Linked DNA regions of [Eubacterium] eligens ATCC 27750. The protein of the gene in region 2 binds, or shares a complex with, the protein of the main gene of each other region. Links are inferred from orthologs where the notes say so. Each region holds a gene or a part of one and is shown on either strand. Other genes may lie near its edges.

Region 1 (15,251 bases), 1.3 Mb from region 2 along the record:
TGATATATTATTGACTTTCCAGATGCTTTACTGCATAAATAAACTTTTAAGTTACTACCCGCTTAAGCATCATGACAGCCTCTCCATTCATTTCAAAAGGATCCATCTGCATTGGCGCTTTATATGCTTTAAGTTCAAATTCACGTTCCATGTTTTTTGCCCTTTTTTCCTGCCATGTCATAGAAACAACCGGCATATTTTTTATACTATAAATCCGTCTTATTCTTCCAAGCCTTTTAATACACTCGCCATATTTCCATGGCACCATTGATCCAACAAGAACCCGGCACTCACAAGACATTACATCCCTTAAACCATCAGCAAGTCTGTCCTTCATATCTGCAAGATTCACCTCTACTATCACCACATCATAATATTCTGTAATGATGTGGACGAAACCTTGTCTTACTCCACTAAAGAAGTCTATCCCCTTATATGAAAATCCTTTTCTGCTACCTGCATAATTCTTCACCTTACAAGTCTGCACTTCTTCTTTTATTCTGTCAAAAGCATCATCATAGCAAGAACTTACGATAGCTGTTTTCAGATGAAGTCCATTAGAGAAATAATTTGCAAGCATAACACCAAGCTGTGTTGTTCCGGCACCGCTGCATAATCCAATCAGTCCGACAGTCTTATAATTTATTACAGCTGTGTTCCTGCTTTTTCTTCTTTTTTCTAAACCACTTAATAACCCTGAAATTTCTAACTTTTTCATATAGCCTTCCAATACACTCCTTTATTCTGTGAGGTCTGTAACCTTTCATTATCCCTGTAAGGTTATCCTGTAAGAAATCATTCATTGTTTCGTCAAATATAGGATTTGCTTCATTCCAGTTATATATGCATGGTATTCTATAACATTTCTTTCCTTTATACACACTGTTTACAAGTTCATAAAATTGTCTTGCCCCTACAAGGTTCAGCATAATAATATCTTTATCATCCATCTTCTTCCCGCTGCAATGTGTAGCCTTTCCAACTATAAAAACCCGTATACATGTATAATTATCCCCAGTAATATCCGTAATTTTAACCTCTCTGCTCTTATTAAAATCACATCCGCAGTCTATAATTACAATTCTGCTTCTCACTCCATTTACAGATATTGCATTATAATAATCCGGTATAACTTTTATATTATCATAAAGATAAAATCCTTCTGGCATTAATGTGCTCCTCACAATTTCCCTGTGCAGATAATCGTTACCAGATTTATCAACAACAACACAATCATATTGATTATTCCGAAAAAAATGTGCCATACTCATAACTGCATTAGTAACACCTATACCGGGTTTTTCTCCTGCAACCTGAATGACATAAGAGAGTTTTTCAAATGTACCGCCACCCATTTTCATTATAGATTCCAGTTCTTCACGAACCAATGTAACACTTTCATACCTCAATCCCCATTGATGATGCAGTGATTTGTTAATTAAGTGATACAATACTGAATATCTTTCAGCTGCTCCTGATAAGTTATGATTCTCATATGTCCTGATTTTTCCATGAGAAATCATAAATAGGATGACCATTCCCACACTATATATATCTGACTGCTCCACGGCATCTTCACCTGAGTATTGTTCAGGTGCTGCAAATAACAGACTTCCATTATTTACCTGCATACCGCATCCTGCAATGACTGCATTGTCAAAATCTATAAGTTTAACTTTTCCGTAATTATCAAGCATAATATTATCAGGCTTAATATCCATATGTAATATTCCTTCACCATTAAAGCTGTGAAGATATTCCAGTATACAACACAATTCTATGCCAATACGGCATATTTCATGGATATCCAGGCAGCCATTAGTCTCTGTTTCATCATTAACATATTGCCGCAAAGATTTACCATCAATATATTCTTCGATAATGCAGATACTATCATTATCTTCTCCAATATTCTGTTCAATATCATAAATTACAGGAATGTGGGGATGTTTCAAATTCTTAATAAGATGGGCCTCATTCAGAAGTCGTTCTGATTCCTCATGACTGCCCGTAAATATCTTGGCTACACGATATACATCTAGTATAACATGCCTTACCAGATAAATTTTAGAATGATTGGAACTTGCAAGTTCCTTAATGATTTCATATTTCTCGTAAAATCGGTTATCCACCTCCTCTTACGACGATACATGAAAAACATCTCCTAAACATAGGATACACTATAATAATTTAATTTTCAATATATTTTTTCAAAAAATTTATATTTATTTTACTACTGCTTTCTTACACCGCCTTTACATATCCATAAAAAATGGGTATTATATCTTTACGATAATTAACAAATTTAGTCAGAGGTGGCTTATGAAAATAGAAAGACTTAATGAAAATCAGATCAGATGCACACTTAACAAGTCCGATCTGGCTTCAAGACATTTGAAAATCAACGAGCTTGCCTATGGCAGCGATAAAGCGAAAGAACTTTTTCGTGATATGATGCAGCAGGCATCGTATGAATTAGGCTTTGAAGCAGAGGACACTCCTTTAATGATAGAGGCAATTCCTGTTTCAGCAGAATGTATTGTTCTTATTGTTACTAAAGTTGATAATCCTGAAGAACTTGATACCCGTTTTTCCCGTTTCTCACCGTCAGATTCTGATGATGATGACGGCTTTGATTTTGATGATATAGAGACAATTGAAAGCAACGGCTACTCATCCTATTCTCCTCCTAAAGCTAACGAAGAACTTGATGAAGAAAGCGCCGCTACTGAGGAAGATAATAACATTTCAGAAGATAATCTTATGAATATATTAGACCGTGTTAAGGAGTATTTTAATAATAAAGAAACTTCCGGCAAAAAATCCGGTGAGTCTGACACCTCAGAAAACAAACCTACTGTTAAAGAAGCATCCAGCCATATTGTCAGAGTGTTTTCATTCGGTTCACTTGATGATATCAGTAGTGCTGCCCGGATAATTAACCGCTTTTACCACGATAATAACTCTGTTTATAAGAATCCATCTGATAAGCGTTATTATCTCACAATTTCCAAAAACAAAACATCTTCTAAAGATTTTAATAAAGTATGCAACATTCTTTCTGAATATGGTAATAAAGAAGCTGCATTCGATAATTATACAGGTTTCTTTTCAGAGCATTGTGAATGTATTGTAAAAGAACATGCCATTCATATTCTAAGCAGACTATAATAACAGAGCCGGAGCAATTAAATCTAATGCTCCGGCTCTGTTATTATCACTCATTGTCTGTATTTATCCAATAGACTGAAGATAATTCTGAATCTCCTCAATAAGCATATCTGGATCAATACCATGAACCATAGCAGCTTCCTCTAATGTCTCGCCTGCTGATGATGGGCATCCAACACAATGCATACCAATTCCCATAAGAATAGGTATAATTCCTGCATCTATCTGAAGAGCTTCTCCAATTGTAGTGTCCTTAGTAATTCTTGTCATACTGACCTCCTGTTATTAGGTTAATATTATCGGTACTTTTGTACCGCTCAACATACCTACTATAATATTGCCCCGGATAAATGTCAATAATACACTAATTTTGCTTTACTATTCTATCTCAAGTTAGTTATACCTAACAGCAATAATGTATTTTATTGATAAAAATTCATATTGAATTTTATCAAAGGCTATCGTATAATATCACTAAAGCGACTGCCAAAGCAGTTAATAAAGAGATTATTAAGGAGGATATATACTATGGCATATGTAATTAATGATGATTGTATCAGTTGTGGTGCTTGTGCAGCAGGATGTCCTGTTGAAGCAATCAGCGAGGGTGCTGCTCATTACGAAATCAACGCTGATGTTTGTGTTGATTGTGGTGCTTGTGCTGGAACATGTCCAGTTGGCGCTCCTAACCCACAGTAGTCTGAACAAGATACAGATTAATGTTCACCAGATGGTGTTCAATGTACCTGAACGGTACTTACATAAAACCCCGGACCAGTTTAATACTGATTCGGGGTTTTTTTTGCATGTTCAATTACTGTCTTAAGTCTCTTGAAAGATCTGCAAATCTTGTCTGTTCCGGCAGCCATGCCATCTTAACAGTTCCAATAGGACCGTTACGCTGCTTGGCAATAATAATCTCTGCAATACCCTTCTGCTCTGTATCCTTATTGTAATAATCATCTCTGTAAAGGAACATAACAACGTCGGCATCCTGCTCGATAGCTCCTGACTCTCGAAGATCCGAAAGCATAGGTCTGTGGTCTGGTCTCTGCTCTACTGCACGGCTTAACTGTGAAAGTGTTACTACTGGTACATTTAACTCTCTCGCAAGTGCCTTTAACGCTCTGGATATGTCAGATACTTCCTGCTGTCTTCCCTCAGAACGTCCGCTTCCACTGCCACTCATAAGCTGGAGGTAATCGATAATAATAAGTCCAAGATTATTCTCCATCTTGTATTTCCTGCATTTACTACGTAATTCTGCGATTGAGATACCCGGCGTATCATCAATTATAAGCTTCGACTTGGCAATGCTGTCCGCACCCTCTATAAGCTTGCCCCAGTCATTAGAATCCAGATGTCCTTTTCTTATCTTGTCCGCATCCACTGTTGATTCAAGTGATAACATACGATTTACAAGCTGGACATTAGACATCTCCAAGCTGAATACAACTGTTGTAATCTGCTGCTTGATAGCTACATTTTCAGCAACATTAAGGACAAATGCGGTCTTACCCATTGAAGGTCTGGCTGCAACAAGAATAAAATCTGACGGCTGCAGACCTGACAGATAAGTATCTAAGTCCTTGAACCCTGTAGGAACACCTGTTACAGCACCTTTAGTCTTTGCTGCCGCAGATATTCTGTCAAGTGCCTCAAGAACAACCTTATCAATAGGTGTATATTCCTTTCCACCCTTATTCTTAACAAGCTCAAATATCTTCTTTTCAGTATCAGCAAGTATATCTTCAGTCTTTTCCTTGCCCGCATAACACTGATTGGCAATATCATCATTAACTCTTATGATATTCCTGAGTACTGCTTTTTCCTTAACAATACCCGCATACTGTCTTATATTAGCCGATGTTGGCACTGATGATAACAGTTCTCTTACAAACTCTATACTATAGACTTCAGCCGGTACATCTGTCTCCTTCAATCTTGCCTGCAGAGTAACTATATCTACAGGTTTTCCCTCGTTATTCATGTCTACCATCGTCTGGAACATAGTTCCATACTGCCTGTAGTAGAAATCATCCTGCCTTAAGATTTCAGCGGCAGTTATAATTGCCTGTCTGTCCAGAATCATTGAACCAACAACAGACTGCTCAGCTTCAATGCTGTTAGGCATCACCCGTGTTACCACTGACTCATCCATAGTAATTCCCCTTCTTACAAATGTATCTTATATATTTATTTCTCAACAACCTTAACAGTCAGCTCAGCTGTTACATCTTTATGAAGCTTTATCTGGATAATGTAATTACCTAAAGCCTTAATTGGCACATCAAGCTTCATTTTCTTCTTGTCAATATCAAGACCTAACTGCTTCTTAGCTTCTTCTGCAACTTCCTTAGTTGAAACAGTTCCAAATGTTCTTCCACCTTCGCCTGTTTTCATGGAAACAGTAACTGTGCACTCTTTAATCTTAGCCGCAAGCTCCTTTGCTGCTGCAAGCTCTTCTGCTGCCTCTTTTTCTTCTCTCTTCCTGGCTAACTTAAGGTCATTAAGATTCTTTGCTGTTGCCTCAATTCCAAGCTTCTTTGGAAGCACATAATTTCTTGCATAACCGTCATTAATCTTAACAATCTGTCCCTTTTTTCCTAATGTCTTAACATCCTCTAATAAAATAACATCCATTAAATTTCACCATCCTTAATCATATTATCAAGTGTAAGCTTAATTTTATTAACTGCCTGATCAATTGTACAATCTGTAAGCTGAGCTCCTGCAATACTCATATGACCACCTCCGCCCAGCTTTTCCATAACAAGCTGTACATTAACCTCATCTATAGACCTTGCACTCACATATATCTTATCCTCGTAAGGAGTGATAACAAAAGACGCCTTGATTCCAGATATATCAAGCAAATCATTGGCTGTCTTGGCACCGCCAACAGTTGGTGTGTCAATTCCATCGCCATTAAATATTGATATTGCAAATGCGTCCTTATAAATCTCCACACGGCTTACAGCCTTTGCAATCTCCTTATATTCATTCATATTACTTCGAAGCATTTTTCTTACTCTTGTTACATCTGCACCATGTCTTCTTAAGAATGCTGCTGCCTCAAAAGTTCTTGGTCCTGACTTACTGTTAAATCCGTCAGTATCAATATTAATTCCGGCATAAAGTGCATCTGCCTCAAATGCTTTAAGCTTAATATTGTCATCAACATACTGTATCATCTCTGTAATCATCTCACTGGCAGATGACGCATATGGGTCGACATACGAAAGAACTGCTCCTGTTATTGTGTCACTCTGTCTTCTGTGGTGATCAAATACAACAACTGTCTTGCATTTTTCAAGAAGCTCTGGACACTCTGTTCTCTGTGGTCTGTTAACATCAACAACAATAACTACTGTTGATGCATTTATTCTGGAAGACGCATCCTCTGGCTTTATAAACATATCATCCGGATACTCTTCCTTGCCTATGAATCTGTTCACAAAAGGCCGTACGCTGCTTGTAACCTCTCCAAGAACAATATGTGCCTCCTTGCCAAGCTTCTTAGCAATAACATATATACCCAGAGCTGAACCAAATGCATCAATATCCGCAAGTGTATGTCCCATAACAAGCACATTACTGTTATTATCAAGAATCTGTCTTAATGCATGAGCTTTAACACGCACCTTAACTCTTGTATTCTTCTCCATCTGCTGACTCTTGCCACCATAATAAAGAATCTTCTCACCATCCTTGACTACCGCCTGGTCTCCTCCTCGTCCAAGAGCAAGATCCATCGCTGCCTTAGCCACATCATAATTCTTAGAATACTCTGCCGAACCCGTTCCTATACCCATGCTGAGTGTAAGAGTCATCTCATTACCAATCTTAATGCTCTTAATCTCTTCAAGCAGGCTGAATCTGTCCTGCATAAGCTTCTCTAAGAAATTATATCTGAAAACAACAATATATTTATCCTTCTCCAGTTTTCTTACAATTGCTGAACCCGGAGAAAAATACTTATTAACCCTCTTATCAATAAGACCTGCAAGAAGCGACCTTCTTACATCGTCAGTACTATCAAGGGCTTCCTCATAATTATCTATATACACAAGTCCCACAACGAATCTTTCATCCTTTAACTTCTGTATATATGTATTAATATCAGTCTCATCAAAAAGATACATTACATACATTGAAGAATCCATGCTTTTCTCTATTATATCAACACCCTCTGCTATAGAATCTGCGTCAATATTCTTTAATTCAGCCTTATAATCCCTGTCCTGAAATGTAAGTCGTATCTCCTTAAATCCAATCTCACTATCTGGAAATATACTTGGTGTAACTTCTGGAAGAACAGTATTGATATTCTTTCTGAAATCCTTCTTAATTCCTATGCAGTCCTGCATTGCCTTATTAGTCCACATAACATTTCCATTATTATCCAAAAGGCAGTATGGCACACTCAGATTATATAAAAGCTGCTTCTGAACCTGAGAATAATTGGCTGCAAATTCAACCATTCCATACATTATTCTTGGTCTTAAGTAGAAATACATCAATCCGCACGCCAGCAGATATATAACCATAAAAATACTTATAATTGTTGCTGCCATAACATTAATGCAGAACATAACAGTACATATTATAATCAGAATTGCACCAATATACAAAGGCCATGCAAAAAAAGACCTTAAAAGTCCACTATATTTAAATGCTTTTTTCCCATTTTTATTATCTGGCATAATACCCATCTCCATAATCGAATTAGAATAATTATATCATGTATACAAATATACTACAAGCATACTTTGTGCAAGCACATTCTGGATTGCACGGCTCACTGCTGCGGGCAGCATACTTTGTAAGCCAAGTCTCTCCGTAGCTTCGCTACTCCCGAGCCTTGATAATTCACAACTCCCGGTCTTCGACCTTCGTTGTTCATTATTGGCGCTCGCCGTATAATCCAGAATCTGTGCAAGCACATTCTGGATTGCACGGCTCACTGCTTACAAAAAAAGCCGTAGCAGGGAAACCTGCTACGGCTCGTATTCTTAATATATATTAGTCTACTGAATATGGAAGAAGAGCTACATGTCTTGCTCTCTTAACAGCTACAGTAAGAGCTCTCTGATGCTTTGCACAGTTTCCTGTAATTCTTCTTGGAAGAATCTTTCCTCTCTCAGAAACATAATGCTTAAGTGTAGCAACATCCTTATAATCTAATACCTTGTTGGCATCTGCACAAAATGCGCAAACTTTCTTTCTTCTACGCATTGGTCTTCTTCTCATCTGACCCTCTGGTCTCTCAGCCTTCTTATCTGGCATGGTTTTTACCTCCTATCTTAGTTGAAAGGCAAACCCTCATCATCTACTCCGTCAGGAATAGCCATAAATCCATCTCCAGCCGCCTGGCTTGGTTCTGGTCTTGATGGTGTGTACGCAGCATAATTAGAGTCTCCTCCATTACCTGCTGCTGCGGATTTGCTTTCTGCAAATTCCTGTTCTTCAACAACTACATCGGTTGTATAAACTCTCTGACCATCTTTGTTAGTATAACTACCTGTCTGGATTCTGCCAGTAACAACAATCTTTGTTCCCTGATGAAGATACTTCTCAGCGAATTCTCCTGATCTTCCAAAAGCAACACAGCTTATGAAATCAGCAGACTGCTCATTATCACTGTTTCTTCCACGTCTTCTGTCTACAGCCAATGTATATCTGGCAACTGCCATAGAACCTTCTGCATTCTGTGAATATCTTACATCTGGTTCTCTTGTCAATCTTCCCATTAAAATAACTTTGTTCATACTTTATCTCCTCTTCTATAAAGAGTTGCAAGTCAAACGTCATCTTTAAAAATCGGGATTAATAAATTACTCTCCGTCTTTAACGATTAAGAATCTTAATACATTATCCATGATACGGATTCTGCTTTCAATCTCAGCTGGAGCAGCAGCTTCTGCTTCAAACTTAATGAAACTATAGAATCCTTCGCTCATATGCTGGATATCGTATGCAAGCTTCTTCTTCTCGCTTGTGCCTGGATCTGTAATAGTACCACCGAAACGAGTAATTAACTCATTAACCTTCTCGATAGTAGCTGTTCTTACTTCATCCTCGACGTTTGCGCTAACAACTAATGCTAATTCATACTTATTCATCTACGTCGCACCTCCTTCTGGTCTTTTGGTCCCTTCTATCCTTATACATATAAATGTAAATGAAGGAACAAGGATTAAAAATATATCACAAGACAAAATCTTATCATATCCAGAAGTTAATTACAAGCCTTTTTTAATTTTTTTGTATTTTTTTGTACCAGTGATCTTTTAATAATAACTTCATGACCGCAACCCATGCACTTCATTTTAATGTCTGCACCAGCCTTAAGAATTTCCCATTCGCTGCTTCCACATGGGTGCTTTTTTTTCATTTCTACAATATCACCAGGTTCGTATGGAATAATACCCGCCATTCACAATCTCCGTTATATATTAATCACATAAAATTCTTAAATACATCTGCAAGTGGTGCATTTATAAGAATATCAGCCCTGTTGTCATAAGGTGTTGCTGACTTATTAATAAGAACAAGCTTGTCTCCCCTATAATAATCTATAAGTCCTGCCGCTGGATATACACCAAGAGATGTACCGCCGACTATAAGCATATCTGCTTGTTTTATACAATTCACAGCATTTGTTACATTGTTATCATCAAGGCCTTCTTCATACAATACAACATCAGGTTTTATCCTTCCACCGCAGTCACACATTGGAATGCCTTCAGAATTAATTATCTTATCGATACCATAGAACTTATGACATCTTTCACAATAATTTCTAAGCACTGATCCATGCAGTTCAATTACATTGCTGCTTCCAGCTTTCTGATGAAGTCCGTCAATATTTTGTGTAACAACTGCTTTCAGCTTTCCTTCTTTTTCAAGCTTTGCCAATGCCAGATGTGTAATTCCAGGCTTTGCGTCAGGATAAAGCATTTTATCCTTGTAAAATCTATAGAATTCCTCTGGATATCTCTGGTAAAAAGAATGACTGATAATCGTTTCTGGTGGATATTTGTATTTCTGGTTATATAATCCGTCCGGACTTCTGAAATCAGGAATCCCACTCTCTGTAGATACTCCCGCCCCACCGAAAAAAACAATATTATCACATTCATGCACTAATTTAATAAACTTATCAACATTATTCATTAATTACCACACCTAACACATTACATTTATTACTTTCCAACTCATTTTTGTAATTCTGTGCTGCATATTCACCGAATTCACTTTCGTTGTAGATAATGACTGTTCCATCGCAGTATTTAGCTATTCTTCCCTCTTCATCTGAACTCATTACAATCCTGTCATAATCCGCTGAATAGATAAATATAAGCTTCTTCATCATTTCTTCTTCATCTTCAGATATAACACCATCATCTAAAACACCTGTAAATATAATGTCCATATCTGCATTATTGGTTTTACATATAAGATCATTTTGCTTTTCTGGATTACGCATAAAGTCTGCAACACCTTTAAGATTTTTACCAAGTTTGTATTTCCCAAGGAAAATCTCAGACATAATATCTGCATCTATAAACAATACCTTCTCACCCGTTGCAACAAAACTATATGCAATTTTAAATGCACTCAGTCCATCTTTTGTAACAGCCAGACACTTGCTTGTTCCCAACTCAGATTTAAGAGTCTTTACCAGTTCTTCATAACATTTTCTTTCATTATCAGTCATATCAACAATCTTATCAATATTAACACTAAACATCCTGTATTCCTCCTCCCCTATATATTACTTTACTATTCTTCCGAGAATCTTTACATTAAATACAGGTTCTGGTTCTATAAATGGCTCTGGTTCTACGACATCTTCCTCTGATTGTACTGCAAATGCTTTTGCAATCACATCTTCTGCCTCATCTGGCTCTGCTTCTGCCTGTACTTCTGGTTCTGCTTCTATCTCCGGCTCTGCTTCCACCTGCACTTCCGGTTCTGCCTCTGGCTCCGGCTCTGCTTCTTCCTGCACTTCCGGTTCTGCCTCTGGCTCCGGCTCTGCTTCTTCCTGTACTTCTGGTTCTGCTTCTATCTCAGGCTCTGCTTCCACTTGCACTTCTGGTTCTGCTTCTATCTCAGGCTCTGCTTCCACTTGCACTTCTGGTTCTGCCTCTGGCTCCGGCTCTGCTTCTTCCTGCACTTCCGGTTCTGCCTCTGGCTCAGGTTCTGCTTCCACCTGCACTTCCGGTTCTGCCTCTGGCTCCGGCTCTGCTTCTTCCTGCACTTCCGGTTCTGCCTCTGGCTCCGGCTCTGCTTCTTCCTGCACTTCCGGTTCTGCCTCTGGCTCAGGTTCTGCTTCCACCTGCACTTCCGGTTCTGCCTCTGGCTCAGGCTCTGCTTCTTCCTTTACTTCTGATTCATACTCTACCTTTATTGGTGCTTCCTGTTTACTAACGGTCTCTGACTCAATCTTTATTTCCTGATTTAATATTGGCTCAGACTCGGACTCTCTTGCAACAGCTGCTTCCTTTTTAAAAGTTTCGTCATGCTTATCAACCGCATTTTTAGTAAGAAAATCTATATTGTCATCATCATCGTCATCGTCATCAAATGCTGCTAAAATATCATCCGTACCAGCCTTCTTGGTATTGTCGTGTGGTAATCTGTGCTGTTCTGAATCAATTAACTCCTGCCTTGGATAAACATATCTTCCAAATCTTGCTTCATATTCATACTCATCATCACTGTGATCCTCTTTTTTCTTAAATGCGCATAATATAAGGCACACAACAAGTTCAATAAATATACATACTGCACTTGCCATACCAGCAATTATAACTGTATTTCTATACAAATTTGGTTTAAATGCGTTACCTGTGCTTGTTCCTTCAGACAAAATCTGCATTGACTCAACTGGAATTATTGTTGTTGTCTTAACAGCAGTCTTTGCTATCGCATCTACATATGTTTTAGCAGTATTCTGGTCCGGATTGATAACCTTTAATTCTACAATGTTACTATCTGCTGGAGATGTAACAGTAAGATATTCAGAAATATCCTCCGATGTACCAGCAATCCTCTGAGCAGCTTCAATAACAACATTACTTGAAAAAATTATCATAAAATCCTTATTAAGACCGCCATCCTTCGCCCTTATTGATGCCTCACTGTCACTTCCCGGAACCACATAAATTTTTGATACAGACTCATACATTGGTGTTATTGTACTATCCTCATAAAAATATCCGCCAACTACGCTTAGAATAACGACCAAAATAAGTATCAATAAACATCTTGCAAATTTCTTCATAATAATCCTTCCTCTCCTTTATTTCTGTTCTGGATAATAAAACCATGAAATAGCTGTAATTTTACCATTATTGTCAACTTCAAAATTAATTGTTGCAAAATCATCATCAACAGATGCTCTGTCGCCTTTATATTTGCTATCAAAATATGTAAATTCTATATTATAGCTCTTTGCTGTCTCCAGACTACTGTAGCCATTATAATTAACCAATCCATAGGCAATTGCATCTTTTGTATTAATTTTATCCAACTCCGCCATTGTAAAATCACCATAAATGAATTTACCATAAGTCAGTGTTTTGTCCTCTGACATATACAAATGATTTTGATAATCGTTGTCTCTGTAATATGCTTTTAATATATCATCTACAGAATCCCCGACATTCATATTTCGGGAAAATTTATCATTGTTCTTTATTGATGCTGCCTGTGTGACCTTATATGTACCATTTGAATCAGGTCTGTTATTGTCATCTAGTTTTTCAAAACCAATCGACATTTCATTATAAGAATAAATCTTTTCATTATTATTTTCTGTCTCCTCAGACGGCTTTCCAAATATAGATTTCACTTGATCTTCTGACATAAGATATGTTATATTCCCTATTTTCAAATCTTTATATGTAAATATATCTTCATGACTTTCTTCCAATGTAGGATATTCTGTACCAGCTTCTGTAATATCCTCTCCATCACTAATTACAGCTTCTGTCCTTTTTCCACATGCCCCCAGAGCCATTGCAGTAAAACATAGAATTGCAAACACTCTGCTTTTTTTTAATCTAATCATTAAATTCCTCCCTACTGCACATTTCAGTTAATTATAACATACATATTATTATTCAGAAAGAAAATGTTTTATAATTCTCTCTCCAACATTATTCCATGTGTAATTTTTTTTGTATTCTTCATGAGCTCTGTATACCATATTTTCATAATATGCTGTATCATTCAACAATTTATCTGCTTTTGCGCATATATCATCAACATCATTAATACTATACATTTCTGCTACATTATCTAAAATATTCATTCTATATTTATTAGAATCTGTCATGACTACAGTATTATTAGCCATTCCTGCATATATCCTGTCATGCACTCCCATTTTAAAAAAAGGTGATGAGTCTGCTAACACTCTGCTTTGTGCGATTATTTCAAATGATTTCTCAAACGATACGGGTTTAATTATTTTTACATTTTTCTTACATGACTTATCATATTTTTCCCACCATTCACCTGCAATTTTTAAAGGGAAACCGTTATCAGCCAGCGTATCTATCAATTTCTTTCTATAATAATTTCTTATATACATTTCTACAAGATAATATTTATTTAACAGTTCAGCTTTAGGCTCTATATTGATAGAATCTTCTATACTTAATTCTTCATTATTCATAATTCTGTCTATCATTGACAACATATCATTTTTCTCTCTGATTCCACATCTCAATATGTGTTTCATATACACATCTGGTTTTCTGAATGTCCCCATAAATAATATGTTTTTTTCTTTCTTATTTATATCTGATGTACACACATGTTCAGCTCCAAGATTAATCTGATACGCATCCTTAATCCATGGATAATATTTTTTTATATATTCGCAATGATTCCCGTCTACAGAAAACACATAATAATTATTCAGCCGACACGATAAAGTTGTGTGATGATACAACGGATGATCCAATATAAAATTATAAAATGGTGCATCAATGTTATCCAGATAATAACTATCATCATCCATTATTAGCCTGGGTAATTTCGAGTTGAAATCTATTATGGCATCAAATTTTTTATTCACATACCTTTGTAACAAATCTTCTGCCGACCGTTCAATTATTTTATCTGAATTTATTGATGCTGGTTGTGCAATTTCTGTTCCTGCTGATGGTATTGAATATTCTGGGATTTCACAAAATTCACACTGACACCCATAATTTTGCAATGCTTCAATGATTTTTTCTGCAAAATATCTTCCGCTGTTATAACATAACTGTCTTGTCACAAATATTAATATTCTCATTTTACAATCTGTCCCAATTCTCAAAAAAATCGAAAAAAAAGCTTTAACCCATTCGGATTAAAGCTTTAAGAGGCGACAACCAGATTCGAACTGGTGATCAGGGTGTTGCAGACCCACGCCTTACCACTTGGCTATGTCGCCTTATTATTAATAAATGACTCCAAGGGGATTTGAACCCCTGATACCACCGTGAAAGGGTGGTGTCTTAACCGCTTGACCATGGAGCCGTAATAAAGAATTCATGGGCAAGTGCATGCCACTTATTCTTAGCTCCCCGAGTAGGGCTCGAACCTACAACAACTCGGTTAACAGCCGAGTGCTCTACCATTGAGCTATCGAGGATTATCACTAATGTTTCCATTATGTGAAAAAATGTAAGCCACATAGCAGCTTACTTTTAAAAGGATTGCTCCTTCAAAACTGCACATTAAATATATCATATCGTATCTGTCTTTGCAAATATTTTTCATCCGATTACTCTTAAGAATAACTCTCTTTGTTCTATCCAAACCGTCTTAACCTTTTCTCTTGGTTAAGCCCTCGACCTATTAGTACAAATCAGCTCCATATGTCACCACACTTCCACCTTCTGCCTATCTACCTCGTCGTCTTCAAGGGGTCTTACTAACTTATGTTATGGGATATCTCATCTTGAGGGGGGCTTCACGCTTAGATGCCTTCAGCGTTTATCCCGTCCCGACTTGGCTACCCGGCTATGCATTTGGCAATGCAACCGGTGCACCAGAGGTCAGTCCATCCCGGT
Region 2 (15,411 bases):
CTGCAAGTCTTTTCTTGGCTTCCTCATCTCCTTCTTCCATTCTCTTGGCATATTCAATCTCTTCATCAGCACTAAGAAGAGGTACTTTACCTATCTCCTTCAGATACATTCTTACTGGATCATCAAGACCGATTCCATCAGGAACAGAAAGATCTATCTTCTCAATATCAATCTCATCTTCATCATCAAGAATAATATCCTCATCTTCATCAGGTACATCATTCATTCTTACATCTACTTTTTTTAGCTCAAGAATTTCAAATACCTTCTCCATTCTGTCAGCTTCAAAATCTGTATCCTGAAAATATGTCATAATTTCCTGATAATCAAGTACATTCTTTTTCTTCTTGGCTATTGCAAGAATACCCTCTATCTTCTCCCAGAATTTAGCTTCCTGTGCTTCTGCATCATCTGCGTCACTGTTTTCTGTCTCTTCTTTTACTTCTTCTTTAATCTCATCTTTCTTAGTTGTCTTCTTTGCTGCTGCTTTTTTTGCAGGAGTCTTCTTTTCTGTTGTCTTTTCTTCCTTAGTCTCCTTAACATTCTCTTCTAATGTTTCTACCATTTTCTTAGCCATTTCTCTTCTCCATTCTTCTTCGCGTAACACGCTCTATATATTTATAACTTAATATGAATCTGATTCAGCTTCTGCTGTTCAATTATTATCTCCTGCATACGCTTCGGATCTACAGTCTTATTAAGTTCATGATTAAGGCTGTTAGCCTTAATTCTGATAACAATGTCATTAAGAGTCTTTTCTCTTTCCAGATTATTAAGGCTCTCATCGAGGTCTGCCGAAAACATTGCTGCGACTTCCGTATGTTCTTCTGTTGTTGCATAATCAGCTATAATTGCAGCAGGACTTATATTTCCTGTCCCATACTGTTCATATACTTTCTCTGCCACACCCGAAAATAACGGGTCAATAAAATCCTCTGGCTTAATGTAACCTGCAACCTTATCAAATATGTCCCTGTCACTTATGAGCCATGTAAGAAGCATTTTCTCTGCCTGTCTTAAACCATCTTCACGCTTCTTCTTCGGCTTACGCTCAACAGTTGGCTGCGGAGTACCTGCACCTGCATTTCTTGAAATAATCCCTTCCTGATTACCAAGTCTTGATACCATCTGCCTCATGCCATCTTCTGGTATCATAAACTGCCTGCACACTGCTTTAAGGTAATTATCACGTTCCAGCTTTTCTTTAAATGTAACAAGCTTTGCTGCAACCTCTCTTTCAAATGCAGTCTCGCTTTCCGGATCCCCCCTGTCGTAATTTCTTAACATGGTTCCTATCTCATACATAAAGCTGTTCTCTGCATTATCAATTCTTTCCTGAAATGCCTCTGCACCCATAGCCTTAATAAACTCATCAGGATCCTTATATGGCCGCATATTAATTACCTTCGTTGAAAGCCCTGCTTCCTTAAGAATCGGTATTGCTCGAAGTGCCGCCTTAACTCCTGCCTCATCACTGTCATAAGTTATAAGCACATTATCTGTATATCTCTTTAACAGCCTTGCATGTCCCGGTGTCAGTGCCGTTCCAAGTGACGCAACCGCCTGGTTAAAGCCCGCCTGATGCATTGATATAACATCCATATAGCCTTCACATATTATCATGTTAGGCTTTCTTGACGTTCTTGCTATATTAAGTCCATACAGATTGCGGCTCTTGTCAAACAATCTTGTCTCCGGTGAATTAAGGTACTTTGGCTTGGCATCACCCATAACTCGTCCACCAAATCCTATGACCTTATTATTAATATCCATAATTGGAAAAATTACTCTGTTCCAGAACTTTTCATGAATGCCTCTCTCATAAGTAAAAAGTCCTGATTCCTTCAGAATATCATCATCATAACCTTTGTCCTTCAACAGCTTGTACAGATTACCTGTTGACTGTGTTGCATACCCCAGTCCAAAGCTGTTAATCGTACTGTCAGACAATTCACGCTTCTTAAGATAATCAAGTCCGGCTTTCCCATTCTCACTTCTAAGCTGCCTGTAATAATATGTGGCAGCAATCTTATTAATCTCTAAAAGCCTGTCTCTTATCCCTCTTTCTTTGCGGTCTTCTTCTGACATAGACGTCTGCGGCAGTGCAACTCCGGCTCTCTCTCCCAGCATCTTAACTGCCTCTAAGAATGTCATATTCTCATATTCCATTACAAATGTTATGACATTACCCCCAGCGCCGCATCCAAAACAATGATATAACTGCCGCTGTCCTGAAACCGAAAATGATGGTGATTTCTCATTATGAAACGGACATAGTCCGGTATATGAACTTCCATTCTTTTTCAATTTGACATACCCGGATATAACATCAACAATATCATTCCGGGATATTACTTCATCTATTACTTCTCTCGAATACATTACTTCATCCCTTCCAGGCCTTTGGTACAAAGATTTCCTGAAACTTACTTATTGAATACTGGTCACTCATGCCAGCTATATAATCACACACAACCTGCTCCGGTCTTTCGTCAAATTCTGTTATAAATCTCTTATATGTATCCGGCAGTTTGTCTGTATTCGCAACATAGTATCTGTACAATTCTGTTATCAGCTTATCTGCTTTCGCTTCCTCACTTTTAGCTGTCGGATTAAGATACAGACTTTCAAACATGAATTTTCTTAATTCTGTCATTGCTTTATGTACAGGCTCTGACATTACAAGATCATTCTTTCCTATGCTGTTCATTATAATATCGCTAATCATGGTATTAAGTCTTTCCTTGGTTGAATTACCAAGAACATCAGTATATTCTGAAGGAATGTCGCTTTCCTTCAATATCCCTGCTCTTATTCCATCATCTATATCATGATTAATATACGCTATCTTATCTGATAGTCTTACTGCTTTTCCTTCAAGAGTTGATGGATTGCCTGATGTTCTATGATTCAATATTCCATCACGCACTTCCCATGTAAGATTAAGTCCCTGACCATCCTTTTCAAGAAATTCAACAACTCTTATACTCTGTTTGTAATGAGCAAATCCCATTGGACATAAAGAATTAAGTGTTCTCTCACCTGCATGTCCAAAAGGTGTATGTCCAAGGTCATGCCCCAATGCAATAGCTTCTGTCAGATCTTCATTAAGATTAAGTGCCCTTGCTATACTTCTTGCAATCTGGGCAACCTCTAAGGTATGAGTCAGTCTTGTTCTATAATGGTCTCCCTCTGGTGCAAGAAACACCTGAGTCTTATGCTTTAAACGCCTGAATGTCTTACAATGAATAATTCTGTCTCTGTCTCTCTGATATATAGTCCTCATAGGACATGGTTCTTCATCTCTGTCGCGTCCTCTTGACTCGTCAGAAAAGCTTGCATATGGGCTGAATATCAGATGTTCCCTCTTTTCCTGTTCCTCTCTAATGTTCATCTGTATGTGCCTCCCGCACTGAAACACTAATTTTAAAGCTCACAATTTAATTATTCAACAAAACATGTGTTTTTCCTTTTTTATTTTTTAAAATTTTTCACAAAAAAATTATTTGTTATTATCATTACCCACATTATGGACTGAAAAATCCACCAAATGCCCCTGCAGCCACACATGCAGCTACTGACATGGCGATATTATTACTACTGTCCGGTGCCTGTTTCTTCATTATTGCAGCTATTACCAATAACACTGTAATATACACTGCTCCATATATAATTCCTGCAGCCACTCTCCTCCTTTTTATCATCCATGCACTAAGCATTGCACCAGTAAAGCTTCCTGCCACATATATTCCAAATATAATATTATCAACTGCTTTTTCATCAAGTATAAATTTTTTCATAAGATATGTAAGAAGTCCGAGCATAAGCAGCGTTATTACATATCCTGCAATAAGAGATTTCACCATTTTTCTTATATAATCCATTGATTTCCTTGTTGTCCTCTTTTTATTAATTGTATGATTAAAAATGTTATCTTATGATTATCTCCTGTTTTCTTTAATAGCACTTGACGGCACAATGTGCGTACTGTAGAATGAAAAGAAATATTTTAATTTTATGACTGGAGGGATTTTTCTTGGATACGGATAGTATCATCCAACTTATTGCAATTGTTATTTTATTGGTTTTATCAGCATTTTTCTCATCTGCAGAGACTTCATTTATCACTGTGAACAGAATCAAAGTGCTGTCTTTAGTTGAAGAGGGTAATAAGAGGGCTGCTCTTGTAATTAAGATTATTGACCAGCCGGCAAAGATGCTCTCTGCTGTTCTTATTGGCAATAACATAGTCAATATCAGCTGTTCTGCATTAGCTACATCATTTACAATCAGTGTATGGGGTAATAAAGCGACAGGTATTGTTACCGGTGTTCTTACGCTTCTTGTTCTTATATTTGGTGAGATTACACCTAAGAATACAGCCAACATGTATGCCACTAATATGGCAATGGCTTATGCTCCTATAATATGGGTGCTTATGATTGTTCTTACACCTGTTATATTCATAGTAGACCACCTTGCAGGCTTCTTCTTATGGTTATTAAGAATTGACAATAACAAGAAGAAAGATATATTTACTGAGGATGAGATACGAACCATTGTTAATGTAAGCCAGCAGGAAGGTGTAATTGAATCTAATGAAAAGAAAATCATTAATAACCTTTTTGATTTTGGTGATTCAACAGCTAAAGATGTTATGATTCCAAGGATTGATATGACTCTTGCTGATGTCAGCTCATCATATGATGATATAATTTCTCTGTTCAGGCAGACAATGTATACACGTATTCCTATTTATGAGAATACACCTGATAATGTAATTGGCATTCTTAATATTAAGGATTTAATTGTCAATCCTTCTGATAACGATACATTTAACATAAGGAACATTATCAGAAAGCCATTCTTTACATTTGAGCAGAAGAATACTTCTGACCTGTTTAAGGAAATGCAGTTAAGTTCAACAAGCATTGCCATTGTCCTTAGTGAATATGGAACAACATCAGGAATGATTACTACCGAAGACCTGCTTGAAGAGATTGTTGGTGAAATTCGTGATGAATATGATACTGACGAAAAGGAAGCTTTATCTAAGATTAATGATACTACATACAGAGTTGATGGCTCATTTAAGCTTGACGATTTAAACGATGAGCTTGGTACTAAGCTCGAGTCGGAAGATAACGATTCAGTTGGTGGACTTATCGTTGAAAGACTTGACAGACTTCCTAAAGCCGGTGATAAAATCACTGTTGGTAATGTCTGGATGTTTGTCGAAAAGGTTGCTTCTAACAGAGCTGAATCTGTTATTGTAAAGATTATACCTGAGAAGAAAGACGAAACTAAAAAAGCTAATTAATTTTATAAAAAAAGCTGTGCATTAACATCATCTTGTTAACGCACAGCATTTTTATTATTAATACCTATTATATTACTGATTAAAGCGCCTTGATTCTTTCAAGTGCCTTAACTGTGTTCTCGTATGAACCAAATGCTGTCAGTCTGAAGTATCCTTCACCACTTGGTCCGAATCCTGAACCTGGTGTACCAACAACATTAGCCTTTTCAAGAAGGTAATCGAAGAATTCCCAGCTTGTCATCTTATCTGGAGTCTTTAACCAGATATATGGTGCATTAACACCACCTGATACTGTATATCCTGCTGACTTAAGTCCTTCAAGAATTGTCTTTGCATTGTTCATGTAGTAAGCAATCTGCTCACCTGTCTGCTTCTGTCCAGCTTCTGAATAAACTGCCTCGCCTGCTCTCTGTACAATGTAAGGAGCTCCGTTAAACTTAGTTCCATGTCTTCTTGCCCAGAGGCTGTGAAGTGTTACATCTCCACACTTAAGATCCTTAGGAATAACTGTGAAGCCAAGTCTTACACCTGTAAATCCTGCATTCTTAGAGAATGACCTGAGTTCGATTGCACATGTTCTTGCACCTTCACACTCATATATTGTATGAGGAACATCTGGTTCTGAAATGTATGCTTCATATGCTGCATCATAGATAATAACAGCACCAACCTTATTAGCATAATCAACCCACTTCTGAAGTTCGTCCTTAGTGATTGTTGAACCTGTTGGATTGTTAGGGAAGCAGAGATATATAATATCTGGTGTTTCTTTTGGAAGTTCTGGTGCAAAGTTAGTCTCTGCTGTACAAGGCATATAAACAACATTACTCCATGCCTGCTTCTCTGGAATATAATCTCCTGTTCTTCCTGCCATTGCATTAGTATCAACATATACAGGATATACAGGGTCACATACTGCAATCTTATTATCTACTGAGAAGATATCTCCGATATTACCTGAATCAGACTTTGCTCCATCTGATACGAATATCTCATCTGCTGATATATCACATCCGCGCTTCTTGTAATCATGGTCTGCAATTGCACTTCTTAAGAATTCATATCCAAGATCTGGTGCATATCCGTGGAAAGTCTCGGCATGTCCCATCTCGTCAACTGACTTATGTAATGCATCAATTACTGCCGGTGCTAATGGCTGTGTAACATCGCCAATACCAAGTCTGATGATTTCCTTATCTGGATTAGCCTGCTGATAAGCTGCTACTTTCTTACCGATTGTTGAAAATAAATAGCTTCCTGGAAGCTTTAAATAATTATCGTTAATCTTAAACATATATTCCTCCTTATTTTCTGCCTTGTTTTACAAAACTAACGCTTATTATACATCATTTTTTATTATGTTCCAAGATAAAATCTTGATAATCTTTCATATTCTGTATTAATTGCCTGTAAAAGTTCTTTATCTCCATGCATATTATCAGGATGATATATCTTTAAAAGCGCCTTATAACGCTTTTTTAAGGATGCTGTATCCTCAACACCCTTAAAGAATATCTTTACATTTTCAGCATTGGACATACTGCGCCTTGCCTCACGGTAAACCTTGTCCTTATATATAAGCTTTTCCCGCTCGAACTTATCTTTATCAATTGCAAGCTGTCTTGTTTCCCTTTCCAGAATATTCCATTTTTGTTCAAATAAATCTCTCTGACTCTCAAGCTGTTTCTTTAGCAGCATATTCTTACTCTGCTGTCTCTGAAGCATTCCCATCTGAATCTCAATGAGTTTTCTCTCATCTTCCAGATTTCTGCTTAATTCCTGCAGCCTTATATTCTCTTTAAACAGCCATTTCTTCTTCTCATCTTCACTGCTTAGTTCATCAAACATTGCAACCTCCATATCGGCTCCCCATCAAGCCAGCCGCAAAATATATCTGGTCAGATTCCACTATGAAACCAGAAAACCTTCAATGGCTTTTCTGAATCTACCGTTTTCATTGTATGTCTTACACCCGGTAATGCTATGAATGAATCCCCCGCTTTAACCTCAAACTCTTCGTTGTCAAGCCTGACAAATCCATTTCCTTCCAACACAAAAAATCCCTCCTGGTCATCATGAAATCCAGGATCTGGATTAAACTCTGTTTCTGAACATATTGTAACTCCTGAACAACAGCCATTGATACATCCATTAGCCTCTGTAAGGAATTTAACGCTTCTCCTTCCTTCTTCTCTTGCTGCAAGTGCTTCTTCCAATGTTATATATGGTTTCTTCATAATTAATCTCCTTCAGATATATAAAAAACGGAGTCCCAGACATATGCTGTAAGACCCCGTTTTATTATGTTCTCTATTCTGCCTGTTATTTATTCTCGTATCTTAAAAGCTCTGTATATGCAAGAAGGAATGGTCCTACACCCTTGGCATCATCTTCTACGATTGGCTCTGACATATAATAGTCATATGTACCAGGTCTTCTTCCATTACCACCAAGTCCTGCAACAAGACAGATACCACCGAGTGATAATGAACCATCTTCATTAGTCTTAAGGTATCTTTCACAGATGCCATCAATTGCTTTCTTGGCATACTGTGCGTAATCATCAGAAAGATATCCAAGACGTATAGCCTTAAGAAGTGCATATGCCATAATTGAACTTCCGCTTGTCTCAAGATAGTTCTTATCCATACCACCATAATTAACTACCTGATACCACATACCACTCTCATCCTGATACTTAAGCATTGAATCGACAAGATCCTTAAATGCATCCTCAAGCATCTTGCATTCAGCATCATACTTATGGTCCTTATTATCAACCTGATCAAGTGTATCAATAAGCGCCATTGTATACCAGCCAATAGCTCTTAACCAGCTGTGCTGTGATAAACCTGTAACCTTATCACACCAGAATGCTTCCCTGCTTGTATCCATTGCATGGAAATAAAGTCCGTTAATAGGATTCCTCATATTCTCAATTACGAACTTGAACTGTCCGAAAATATCAGAGTAATTCTTTCTGTCATTGTATCTTGTCTCATATTCAAGATAGAATGGAAGTCCCATATAAAGACCATCAAGCCATACCTGATTAGGATATATATCCTTATGCCAGAAGCTTCTTGCTTCATTCTGGCATCTAGGCATAATCTCTATCTGTGAATATACTAAATCTGCTGCCTTCTTATACTTTTCCTTACCTGTAAGATCATATAATTCAAATAAAGTCTTACCAGCATTAACATTATCAATATTCTTCTCACCAATGCTGTAGCCATCTATTGTACCATCTTCAAAGACTCTGTAATCTATAAAATCATCTGCAAACTTAAGATACTTTTCATCCTTGGTTAAGTCATACATCTGAAGAACTGCTTTAATCATACAGCCATCAATATAGTTCCACTTTGACTTAAGGCCCTGCTTAATCTTTTCAATGTTCCATACAGGAGCATCTGGTGTGCTTTTTTCCAGAAGTCCGTCAATATACTTTACTACTGCGTCCATTATTTCTGTCTCCTTGTCAACTTATATGGGGAAACATATATATCAATTCCGCCCATATTTTATAGAAATTGTACACTAAAAAATGCCTTTAAGCAACCCATTTTTAACAAATATAGCCAAAAACATAGATTTTTATTGACTATATGCTGATTAAATACGAAAATATAATCAATAATTCATTGTAAATGCTTTTATAAAAATATCATACACATTTTGTATAAAGTTATTATTCAGAAAGGTCAGATTATGAAAACAGGAATTGTATTTGAAGGTGGCGCATTCAGAACCATATTTTCATGCGGTGTTATGGATGCCATGTTAGAAAATAAAATTATGCCTGATTACATGATTGGTGTATCAGCCGGCGCTGCATACGGCGTATCCATGGCATCAGGACAGATTGGAAGAAACTTAAAGATTCTTATTGATTATAGAAATGATAAACGTTATGTGGGACTTAGTAACATGGTACACAGGGATAACCGTTCTCTTTATGGGCTTAATTTCACATTTGACACTATTCCAAATGAACTTGTGCCTTATGATTATGATGCATTTCACAGATATAAAGGTACTTTCAAATGTGTTGTAACTAATGTACTCACCGGAAAACCTGAATATAAAACATTCACAGGATATGACCGCACCAACCAGCTTTTACGGGCAACATGTGCTCTCCCACTGGCTTTTCCTCTTATATATCTTGATGGGACACCTTACCTTGATGGTGGTTTAAGTGATTCCATACCTTTTGAAAAAGCATTTGAAGATGGCTGTGACAGAGTTGTTGTTGTTCTTACCCGTGAAGCAGGCTATCAGAAGCAGACAACAAGTTCAGTGCGGACCCTTGCAAGAGCTTTCCTTAAATATCCTGAAATTCAGCGTGATATTCTTCTTCGTGCTGAACGTTACAACCGGTGCTTAAAGCGTCTTGAACGCTACGAAAAAGAAGGCCGCTGCCTCGTTATCCGCCCTACTAAAAGCAAGGGCTTTGGAAAGATTGAAAAGGACTTTAATAAGATTCTTTCAATGTATAACGATGGATATAACCAGACTTATTCTTTAATCAATGAAATACAGAGGTTTTATCATTAATATATGTAAAGAAATACCTGTATTTTAGTCTGATAACCTCAGATATTACTCACCTTGTGTAAGTAAATGCTGCCATTTGCACACCGGGTTCGTAATAATTTGGTTATCAGACTAAAATACAGGTACTTCTTTTTTATATATAAATAATAAATTCTTAAAAATTTCCGAACACAAAATCTTTTACTATTCCGATTGCTTCTCTTACCATATAGTTTATGAATAGTACATGGTCGCTTTCTGCTGGCATTCCACAGGTATTGTTTAATCCTGCATGTCTGGCAAGAAGGCGGCTTCTTGCTATATGGAAGTTGTTGGTTACTATGCCAACCAGTGAATCTGTATTCTCTATGTATTGTACTGAATACTTCATATTCTCTGATGTATCTGTTGAATTATCTTCCTGTATTATGCGTGAGCCATCTATTCCTTTAGATACAAGATAATTATACATTGCAAATGCTTCTGTTGTATTTTCACCTTTTCCCCTGCCGCCTGATACTATTATTGTGGTATCAGGGTTATCTATTGCATAGGAAACAGCAACATCTAACCGGTTCTTAAGTGACCTTGTTATGTGGTCACCTCTTATCTGGCAGCCAAGTACTATTATATAATCACAGTTATCCTTTGGCTTTGCCATCATTCCTTTAATTATCAGTGCTTCTATAAAAATAAAAAGAGACGCACCAGTTGCCATTATCACTATAAAGCAAATTCTTAAGACCTTTGCCACATGAATTATTCCTTTGATTTCTAATACTCTCACTGCAAATACTAATCCAAAAAAGACAGCACCCAGCAGCCATATAAATATAAATGATGAACCTACCCCTGCGTATGTTGCACACACTATATAATATCCCATGCATATAAGTGCCAGCACAAGCCATATTGTATACATAAAACTACTATTCTCCGTTACTTTTTCCATACTTTATTCCACGCTCATACATCAATTATCCTGCATAATCCACATTTTTACCCGCAAATTCAGGATAATCTGCTGATTTCTGGTTCTGTCCGTAAGATGTGGCAGGATATTTAATTGCTGTATTTGTGACACCACCTGACACATACGACCTTCCGCACTCTGGACAGACAGCCGTTTTAAGTGTAACTGTCGCATTCAGTACTTCGCCATCTTTACTGGCAGCCTTCCTGTTCGCATTAGAAACATGCTCCTGTTCATGTGCCATAACCTTTGTGGCCGCTGCTGACGGGTCAATATGTGCTGCACTCTTAAATGAAACATTTACTTCATCTGAACCATCCTTATATTCCCTGTTCGCACATGTTTCACATTCCACCTGTCCGGAACGCTTCATTGCTTTAAGTCTTGCAGAGCTTATATCCTGTGTATCAACACCTGCTACATTAACAGACAGATTTCTATTCATATCATTAACGCCGTTAATCATCATCTTAATGTGCACCCCCTTCATGTAAAATGTTTAAACAATATATCTGTATTTAATATAACATAGTTTGATAATTATGCTAGTTTTTTTTGATGTAAAAGTTTAATATATACATACAAACAATCAATAATATAGAAACGAGGTATTATATATGTTTACATTTAACAAAGATGTTACAGCTACTAACTGCGAACCTGGTGTTACAAGAAAAATATTATGCTACTCTGATGACCTTATGATGTGCGAGATTCATTTTGAAAAAGGTTCTAAGGGCAATTTCCATAGCCACAAGCATCTGCAGATTACTTATGTTGCTAAGGGAAGCTTTGAATTCACTATCGGTGATGAAACTAAAATCGTTAATCAGGGCGACAGCGTATACATGCCTTCTGGCGTAACCCATGGTGTTACATGTCTTGAAGAAGGAATCCTCTGTGATGTATTCAATCCTATGAGAGAGGATTTTCTTAAGTAAAATGAAGGTACCATTTAATATTAATCTTTCAGGTAAAACTGCTATTGTAACCGGAGGAAGCGGAACTCTCTGCTCAGCCATGGCATATGGACTTGCCGTATGCGGTGCTAAGGTTGCAATAATCGGACGTAACAAAGAAAAGCTTGCTTCTGTTTCTGAGAAGCTTACTAAAGATGCTCTGGATGAATATAACAAAAATGTTACTGTTAAAGGCTACAGCTGCAATGTAATTAATAAAGATGAGCTTTCAGCTGCTTATGAAACTATTAAGAATGAACTCGGCAGCTGTGATATTCTCATTAATGGTGCAGGCGGCAACCAGCCTGGTGCAATTACTTCCATCGAGATGTTAAAGAAAGAAAAAGAAGATTCTGACTATTCTTTCTGGAATCTTGATGAAGACAGAATACGCGATGTTATGGATCTTAATTACATGGGAACTCTTCTTCCTATTCAGGTATTTACTAAGGATATGGTTGAAAAAAGAAGTGGCAGTATTATCAATATTGCTTCTGTAACTTCTATTCTTCCTCTTACTAAGGTTATGGCTTATGGTAATGCCAAGAGTGCTATTCTTAATCTTACACAGTGGCTTGCTGTACATTTTGGCGAAAGCGGCATACGCTGCAATGCAATTGCGCCAGGATTCTACGCTGCCGAGCAGAATCATGATCTCTTATTCAATGCTGATGGCTCATATACAGACCGTGCCAGAAAGATTATTGCCGGAACACCTATGGGACGCTTTGGCAATCCTGAAGAGCTTATTGGTGCTGCACTCTTTCTTGCAAGCGATGAAACAGCCAGCTTTGTCAATGGTATAGTGTTACCTGTTGACGGCGGATATAGTGCTTATAGCGGAGTGTAGGATTCTTTAGTTGGAAACTGTATATAATTCAAGGCGATGTCAGTTTTGACATCGCCCTTTTTGTTGCGTTTTTTGTTCATTGGACTTTTTGCGTGTTTTTCTGAGCTTCAACATCCAATCCGTCACTCTTTCTCGTTCCGTTTGGACTTTTGCTTGCATTCCCACTGCTTCAACGTCCAATCTGACACGTTTTTTCATCCCTTTTGGACTTCTTCTGTGACTTTCTCCACTTCAACGTCCAATCTGACACGTTTTCTCATTCCGTTTGGACTTTTGCTTGCTTTCCCACTGCTTCAACGTCCAATCCGACATGTTTTCTAGTCCCTTTTGGACTTCCTCTGTGACTTTCTCCACTTCAACGTCCAATCCACCCCGCCGCCTCACAATAAACCATCTCCAGTCTCACAAATGCCTACACTACAACCCAGCCCTGATAATCTCAGCTGCCTTAACCATATTCTTAAGGCTTGCTTCTGTCTCTGGCACACCTCTTGTCTTAAGTCCACAGTCTGGATTTACCCACAACTTGTCTTTGTCTATCTTTGTTAGCATTATCTTTATTGCACGGGTAATCTCTTCTACCGACGGTATTCTTGGTGAATGAATGTCGTATACTCCCGGTCCAACCTCTGTTTCAAAGTTGTTTTCTCTTAACGAATCAAGAATCTGAAGGTCTGAGCGTGATGCTTCAAATGTGATAACATCAGCGTCCATATCGTCTATTGCTGGGATTATATCTGTAAATTCACTGTAACACATATGAGTATGTATCTGTGTTTCAGGTTTTACACCGCTTGCAGTAAGTCTGAATGCTGGTATTGAAAAATCAAGATATTCTGTATTCCAGTCAGATTTTCTTAATGGAAGCTTTTCTCTTAAAGCTGCCTCATCAATCTGAATAATCTTAATTCCATTTGCTTCAAGGTCAAGCACCTCATCTCTTATTGCAAGTGCAATCTGCGAAATTGATTCCTTGATTGTAATATCTTCTCTTGGGAATGACCAGTTAAGAATTGTTACCGGACCTGTAAGCATTCCTTTCATTATCTTATCTGTAAGTGACTGTGCATACACAGACCACTCAACTGTTATCGGCTTCTTGCGGTAAACATCTCCCCATATAACAGGTGGTTTAACACATCTTGTTCCATATGACTGAACCCATGCTTTCTCTGTGAACAGAAAACCTCCCAACGCTTCACCGAAATATTCAACCATGTCATTTCTTTCGTATTCTCCATGAACAAGTACATCAAGTCCGATTTTTTCCTGCCATCTGACACATTCTTCAATTTTCTTCTTATTAAATTCAACATACTGTTCTTCGCTGATTTCACCCTTACGGAATGCTGAACGGTTGGCCTTAACATCTTTTGTCTGTGGAAATGAACCGATTGTAGTTGTAGGCAGCTTCGGTAATGCAAATTCTTTCTTCTGAAGCTGCTGTCTCTCACTTCTTGCAGGAAGTCTTCTGTAATCCGCCTCTGTAACTTCCGCAAGTCTTTTCTTTACAGATTCATTATCACATTTTCTTGTACCTGCAAAAAGCTTCCTGTTTGTCTTGAATCTTTCATCTTCTTCAATATTTCCACACTCGGCAAGCACGCTTAATTCCTTTAATTCCACAAGCTTTTCTTCTGCAAATGCGAAGTAATTCAGATATTCATCCGAAAGTTTATTCTCATGCTTTAATGTATATGGAACATGCTGCAGCGAACATGATGTTGATAAAACCGTCTGTATTCCCTTATCTTCAAGCTTTTTAAGCACATTCAAAGTCTTCTCATAATGGTTCTTCCAGATATTCTTTCCATTTACAAGTCCAGCGAATAATATCGTGTCCTTTGGAAATCCATATTTTTCAATGAGTTCTGCTGTCTTCTTTCCCTCAATAAAATCAAGTCCGATTCCGTCAAACGACAGCTTAACAATATCTTCATACACATCCCTCACGTCTCCGAAATATGTCTGAAGCAATACTTTGCATGATTTCTTCTTACCTAAAATATCACTATACATTTTGACAAACAGTTCTCTGTCTTCTTCTGTCATGTCCTGTACAAGTGCAGGCTCATCAAACTGAAGCCACTGGATTCCTACAGCTTCACATTTGCTATAAACATCTTTATATGCTTCAATAAATGCATTGATAAAATCATCTGCCTTCTTCTTGCCTGTAAATCTGCACAGCTTAAATAATGTATACACACCTGTGATTACCGGTTTTGTCTCAATTCCAAGTTCTTTTGCCTCTGCATATTCTGCCCACAGCTTATTACCTGTAAGTCTTATCTGCGTGCTGTCCTCAACCTCTGGAACAATATAGTGGTAATTAGTATTAAACCATTTCTTCATTGCAAGGGCTTTTACATCACCGTTCTCTCCCTGATAGCCCCTTGCCATTGCAAGATATTTATCAAGCTCTGAAACCTCAAGTTCATTGTATCTTTCAGAAATTATATTCAGTAAAAATGCTGTATCAAGCACTATATCATAATATGAAAAATCATTGCTTGTGATATAATCAATTCCTGCCTCTTTCTGTATAAGCCAGTGTGTCTTTCGTAACTCCTTTGCTGTCTGTGTCAGTTCATCTGCACTTATTTCTTTTCTGAAATATTTTTCTAATGCAAACTTTAACTCTCTTAATGTTCCTATCCTTGGATAACCTGCTACTGCTGTCTTCATACCTGCTCTCCTCATCTATTATTTGATATTGTCATTATAAATTCCAAAAAAGCATTTGTATAATACATAAAAAAAAGAG

What was found.
Region 1: the proteins of dnaG (region 2) and dnaB are in contact, whole or in part, in a crystal structure (PDB 2R6A), measured with the Geobacillus stearothermophilus proteins. The link is inferred for [Eubacterium] eligens ATCC 27750 from one-to-one orthologs. Residues at the interface, in WP_049624496.1 of Geobacillus stearothermophilus: Lys456, Leu457, Leu458, Pro459, Ala460, Asn463, Ala464, Leu467, Leu535, Leu536, Ile537, Ala538, Gln544, Glu545, Asp548, Tyr549, His552; in WP_033016901.1 of Geobacillus stearothermophilus: Ser13, Glu15, Ala16, Gln18, Glu91, Leu92, Asp94, Ala95, Val96, Pro97, Thr98, Ala99, Ala100, Asn101, Tyr104, Tyr105, Ile108.

The regions. Positions count from the first base shown.
Region 1 is NC_012778.1:2,011,424-2,026,674, forward strand. The notes cover bases 3,160-5,983. They hold dnaB (replicative DNA helicase), read right to left. Parts: upstream 5,333-5,983; coding sequence 3,986-5,332; downstream 3,160-3,985. Other genes in these bases: EUBELI_RS09360 (adaptor protein MecA), read left to right, coding at 3,160-3,171; EUBELI_RS09365 (DUF1858 domain-containing protein), read right to left, coding at 3,235-3,441; EUBELI_RS09370 (DUF362 domain-containing protein), read left to right, coding at 3,700-3,870; rplI (50S ribosomal protein L9), read right to left, coding at 5,368-5,814; EUBELI_RS09385 (DHH family phosphoesterase), read right to left, coding at 5,814-5,983. In the rest of the region: EUBELI_RS09350 (hypothetical protein), read right to left, coding at 47-718; EUBELI_RS09355 (serine/threonine protein kinase), read right to left, coding at 636-2,132; more of EUBELI_RS09360, read left to right, coding at 2,323-3,159; more of EUBELI_RS09385, read right to left, coding at 5,984-7,877; rpsR (30S ribosomal protein S18), read right to left, coding at 8,197-8,460; EUBELI_RS09395 (single-stranded DNA-binding protein), read right to left, coding at 8,478-8,942; rpsF (30S ribosomal protein S6), read right to left, coding at 9,009-9,296; EUBELI_RS09405 (DUF951 domain-containing protein), read right to left, coding at 9,413-9,610; EUBELI_RS09410 (NAD-dependent protein deacylase), read right to left, coding at 9,634-10,350; EUBELI_RS09415 (non-specific protein-tyrosine kinase), read right to left, coding at 10,343-10,927; EUBELI_RS13720 (YveK family protein), read right to left, coding at 10,952-12,463; EUBELI_RS09425 (hypothetical protein), read right to left, coding at 12,482-13,252; EUBELI_RS09430 (glycosyltransferase), read right to left, coding at 13,301-14,488. UniProt on the Escherichia coli protein: The main replicative DNA helicase, it participates in initiation and elongation during chromosome replication. Travels ahead of the DNA replisome, separating dsDNA into templates for DNA synthesis.
Region 2 is NC_012778.1:661,790-677,200, reverse strand. What follows is about bases 1-2,984. They hold dnaG (DNA primase), read right to left. Parts: upstream 2,383-2,984; coding sequence 619-2,382; downstream 1-618. Other genes in these bases: EUBELI_RS03230 (deoxyguanosinetriphosphate triphosphohydrolase), read right to left, coding at 2,387-2,984; rpoD (RNA polymerase sigma factor RpoD), read right to left, coding at 1-577. Outside these bases: more of EUBELI_RS03230, read right to left, coding at 2,985-3,394; EUBELI_RS03225 (TIGR04086 family membrane protein), read right to left, coding at 3,528-3,884; EUBELI_RS03220 (HlyC/CorC family transporter), read left to right, coding at 4,037-5,320; EUBELI_RS03215 (LL-diaminopimelate aminotransferase), read right to left, coding at 5,400-6,614; EUBELI_RS03210 (J domain-containing protein), read right to left, coding at 6,677-7,180; EUBELI_RS03205 (cupin domain-containing protein), read right to left, coding at 7,219-7,557; EUBELI_RS03200 (glycoside hydrolase family 88/105 protein), read right to left, coding at 7,643-8,788; EUBELI_RS03195 (patatin-like phospholipase family protein), read left to right, coding at 9,035-9,883; EUBELI_RS03190 (YdcF family protein), read right to left, coding at 10,038-10,814; EUBELI_RS03185 (hypothetical protein), read right to left, coding at 10,840-11,304; EUBELI_RS03180 (cupin domain-containing protein), read left to right, coding at 11,453-11,776; EUBELI_RS03175 (SDR family oxidoreductase), read left to right, coding at 11,778-12,644; metE (5-methyltetrahydropteroyltriglutamate--homocysteine S-methyltransferase), read right to left, coding at 13,062-15,332. UniProt on the Escherichia coli protein: RNA polymerase that catalyzes the synthesis of short RNA molecules used as primers for DNA polymerase during DNA replication.